Regions from separate parts of the Microbulbifer sp. VAAF005 genome, predicted to be linked through region 2. Evidence: predicted binding sites of a transcription regulator. Region 2 holds the regulator's gene; the other holds the start of a gene.
The links. The regulator LexA, encoded in region 2, represses DNA repair genes until DNA is damaged. The targets are predictions, from matches to a motif close to ACTGTNTNTANANACAGT.
Positions count from the first base shown of each region.

Region 1: a site for LexA is predicted at 1,240-1,257, ahead of dinB (DNA polymerase IV). Genes of this name have one in related genera too.

Region 1 is NZ_CP120233.1:4,681,292-4,683,665, reverse strand. It holds gene P0078_RS21000 (polysaccharide deacetylase family protein) at 1-405, shown strand, start outside; gene P0078_RS20995 (DUF1328 domain-containing protein) at 451-609, shown strand; gene P0078_RS20990 (carboxymuconolactone decarboxylase family protein) at 635-1,108, opposite strand; gene dinB (DNA polymerase IV) at 1,258-2,334, shown strand.
Region 2 is NZ_CP120233.1:5,266,607-5,268,980, reverse strand. It holds gene P0078_RS23730 (TetR/AcrR family transcriptional regulator) at 1-246, opposite strand, end outside; gene P0078_RS23725 (LOG family protein) at 530-1,168, opposite strand; gene lexA (transcriptional repressor LexA) at 1,329-1,934, shown strand; gene P0078_RS23715 (hypothetical protein) at 1,998-2,255, opposite strand.

The DNA.
Region 1 (2,374 bases), 590 kb from region 2:
AGCAGTGCCAAGGAAGAGATTAAAAAAACCTGTCGGCTACTACAAAGTAATGGCTATACCAGCAAGCCCATGTTTCTCCCTCCTCACGGAAAGATGTCTGACGAGCTGGGCACGCTTTTAAGTGATCACCAGTTCAAGATTGCTCACTGGGATATCGATCCTACTGAGCAACTGCAAGCAGGCGGCGCTCAAGTCGCAGCTGACTATATATCCCAAAAGGCAAAAGACGGAAGTGTGGTTCTGTTGCATCCCATGTATGGTCAGCACCATCAGGTAATGGAGGCCCTGCCCCTCATTACTGCGCAACTCAGGCAAAAGGGCTTCCAGTTTGCCACACTGGAGCAACTAACCCTGATGAAAGCAGGCGACCATTTGGAACCTGTGGAGCGGGACTCTATCAATTAGCGGAACGGGAGCCCAAGGCTCCCTCCACTCTATTGGGAGCCTCTTATGTTGCGCTGGGCTGTCACCTTCCTGGTTATTGCGCTGATCGCCGCCTTCTTTGGCTTTAGTGGCATCGCTTCGACCGCAACTGAAATAGCCAAGATTCTCTTCTTTATTTTCCTTGTGATGTTTGTGCTGGCACTGATTTTCGGCAGACCCAAGTAGAACAGCCGCCCAAGGGCGCCTGTTATTACTTCTTGTGAGGCACTCGGGTCGGCGCCAGGCTGAGCACTTCAGCAATGTGATTGGCCCCCAGTACCATCTCCATTACGCCCAACGCCTCAAGAATCTCATCATCACCGGCACCGAGCTTTCGCGCAGCGGCGATCAGGTGCTCGCGATGGTCATCAGGGGCGCTGTTGGCATTGCGCGCCAAGTCAAACAGGGCGTGCTCTTTTTCAGAAAAGTGCACATGCTTGGGGTCAGTGCGAATTCGCATCACTTCATCCGTTTCCACCCCAAGCATTTGCAGAGACATACTGTGATGGTAAATGCCATAGTCACAGTGGTTATCGGCTGAGACTGCCAGGCCAATGGCTTCTTTCAGCTGCGCCGACAAACAGCCGTGAATCATCACCGTCTTAAACTTGTACCAGTTTGCCTCAAGTAATCCCGGGTGTTGGGCGTAGACACGGAACAGACTGGGGATCCCCCAGCTCGTCATCAATCTCAGCAAAAACCCTGGCTACATCATCGGAAGCTGGGTGCTCGACCAACGGAATACTGCTCATTATTCACCTACCTGTCATCGCCGGGTGTCCAAGTGGCATAAATTACTTTCTGGCACGACATAACACTGTATATAATCACAGCATGAGAAAGATTATCCACTGTGATTGTGACTGCTTCTACGCTTCGGTCGAAATGCGTGACGATCCCAATCTCCGTGGACGCCCTTTGGCCGTTGGAGGCAGTAGCGACCGGCGCGGGGTGATCTCTACCTGCAACTATGAAGCCCGCAGCTATGGGGTTCGCTCCGCAATGCCTACCGCCCAGGCCAAGAAACTGTGCCCTGATTTGATTGTAGTACCCGGCAACATGGCTAAGTACCGGGAGGTCAGCGGGCAGATACGGGAGATATTTCTCGACTACTGCGATGATATTGAGCCCCTATCCCTGGACGAAGCCTTCCTGGATGTCACCGACAGTGGCCGCTGCCACGGCAGTGCCACCCTGATCGCTGAGGAAATCCGGCAACGGGTGCACGATACCCTGGGTATCACTATTTCTGCCGGGGTGGCCCCGAATAAATTCCTCGCCAAAATTGCCAGTGATTGGCAGAAGCCTGACGGATTGACAGTCATTACGCCGAGCGAGGTCGATCAATTTGTTTTGCGCCTGCCTATCAACAAAATTCACGGCGTGGGACGGGTAACCGCAGAGAAAATGCATCGACAAGGCATTCGCACTTGCGCGGATTTACGCAATTTTTCACAAGTTGAACTGAGTAAGAAGTTTGGCAAATTTGGCCGCCGCCTTTACGACCTTTGCCGTGGTGTTGACGATCGCCCGGTAAGCGGCGATGGCTCCCGCAAGAGTGTTAGTGTCGAGCGCACCTTTCGCGAAGACTTATTCAGTTTTGACGAATGGCTGGAACAGCTGACAGAGCTGTATATGCGTCTGCTGGAGCGCCTGGAAAAACTCGGCGATCGTTACGAAGTAAATGGCGCCACCGTTAAAGTAAAGTACGCAGATTTTACTACCAGCACCCACGAGCGCAGCAGCCGTGCCGGGCGTATTTCTGAATTCCGCCAGCTACTGCAGGAGTGTCGAGAAAAACGCCCTGCTCCCATCCGCCTTCTTGGGGTAGGCCTGCGACTCACAGACCTCCGGGCGGGGCAAGGCCCTGTTCAATTGCCACTACCCTTGCCGGAGCAAGCCTCTTTTTGACGCTTGATGGCTTAATTAGGCGCATCATCACTTATTGATA
Region 2 (2,374 bases):
CAGGGGCTGCCCCAGGGCAATACGGCGATCAAGCTCTTCTTCCAGAGCGTTAGTGAAAGGCGTTAAAAAGCGTTCAAATACCGCCTGTATCAATTCTTTCTTGGAGCCGAAATGGTAGTTAACTGCCGCCAGATTAACCCCGGCCGTGCTCGTAATTGTTCTCAATGAGGTTTCAGGAAAACCCCGTTCAGCAAACAGCACTTCCGCTGCATCGAGTATCCGGCTGACCGTATCTATCTGGCTCATAAGTATCAAACCACCATTTAAAACATACGTTTAATCGACGCCAGAGTAGCACATTCTCACTGATCTAGAGCCCGCCAGCTAAGCTCTCCACTCAGCAAGGTACAAGAGTAAAAATAACAGGGAAATGTATGTCAGGCGGTAAGATCAATACTGCTGGAGTTGATCTCCCGCCAACTTGTGCAAGTACGCCACCCCACCAGCCGGCATAGCCTTTTAGACCGGGGGCAGCTTTAACAAAAATAACTTTGAAAATTTTTTCGGTATTTTAAGATCATCCGAATAATTATTCTTTCACCTGCATATATTTCATAATCAGGGCCGCAGCCTCCTCCACACTATCAACGATATGAAAAAGGTCTAGATCACTGGCATCGATACAATCGCGCTCTAACACTGTATCTACCAACCAATCGTACAGCCCGCTCCAGTAACGCTTACCTACCAACACAATTGGGAAACGCCGCACTTTCTGCGTTTGCACCAAGGTAAGAGCTTCAAACAGCTCATCCAACGTGCCGTAGCCACCGGGAAGTCCAACGAATCCAAGTGCGTGTTTTACAAACATAAATTTCCGTACAAAAAAGTATCGGAAGTTCAAACTGATGTCCTGATATGGATTTGCCGCCTGCTCAAAAGGCAGCTCTATGTTTAACCCAATTGATGCGCCGGGCTGCCCGAAAGCCCCTCGGTTACAAGCCTCCATCAGCCCCGGCCCACCACCGGTAATCACGGGGATCCCTTCAGCCGCGAGCAACTCTCCCAACTTTACCCCCTGCTGATATTCAGGACTGTCCTCTGTAAATCTCGCCCCTCCAAACACTGTCACTGCACCACCTAACGCTATCAGCCGCTCTATCCCATCTACCAATTCAGACTGAATACGAAGCACTCTCCAGGCTTCCGGCATTTTTGCATCCAACATTATTTTTCCCTCTTTGTCAGTTCCTTCAACGCTTTCTTCTCTCCTTGCTTTCTCCATCAATGTAGCAGCTCACAAAGACTAAAACCTGAGGATTGCGCGAACAATAAATCTGTATATAATTCCAGCAACTGTATATAAATACAGAAAACTAGGTAAATCTATGACCAATCTCACCGCTCGTCAGTCCCAGGTTCTCGACCTGATCAAGTCCTACCTGGATGAAACAGGCTACCCGCCAACGCGGGCAGAAATTGCCCAGGAGCTCGGCTTCCGCTCGCCCAATGCCGCCGAGGAACACCTGAAAGCACTCGCCAGAAAAGGCGCCATTGAGATGGTTGCCGGCGCTTCCCGAGGCATTCGAATTCCGGATCACCAATCCGGCTTGCCGATTGTGGGTAGAGTAGCTGCGGGGAATCCCATACTCGCCAGCGAACATATTGAGGATTACTGCGACTTGCCCGCGAGCTTCTTCCATCCCCCCGCAGATTATTTGTTGAGGGTGCATGGTATGAGTATGCGAGATGCGGGCATTCTCGATGGAGACTTGCTGGCAGTGCAAAAGACCGAGCAAGTGCGCAATGGCCAAATCGTCGTTGCCCGTATCGATGACGAAGTCACAGTGAAACGCTTTCGCCGCAAGGGAAATCAGGCAACCGTTCAGTTGCTACCTGAAAATAATGACTTTGAGTTAATTCAAGTCGATATGAGAGATAAGAACTTTGTGATTGAGGGATTAGCCGTAGGGGTTATTCGCCAAACGCCTTAAGCCCCTAAAAACGACAACAGCGGCCATTGGCCGCTGTTGATAAGACTCGAACTAACGCTGATGTTAGTGAATAGTATGATTTACCGGCATTAAATCGTCTTCTTCCTCGAAGTAACCAGCCTCAAGATCGTCTAGATTTTGTACGGCTTCAATGCCCGCTTCCAACATAGCCCTTGCCACAGCAACCTTGTTCTTGCGCAGAAACTGAAGGCTTTCTGCAGAAAAAGAAATGCTTACCAAAGGGTCCTCTTTATGGCCAGCACGACGCAAAGCTACATCGCCATTAGCCAGCTCGATTATTTCAAAAGTTTCGGAGGACATTCGCTTTTCCTTCACGGCACAACAGTTTGCGCCCAGTGTACCACAGGCTTGCGATAAGTTTCATTCATCCAATTTGAGGGCTTCTGGCTCCTGACTTTCGAGGCAGTCTATTACCAGTA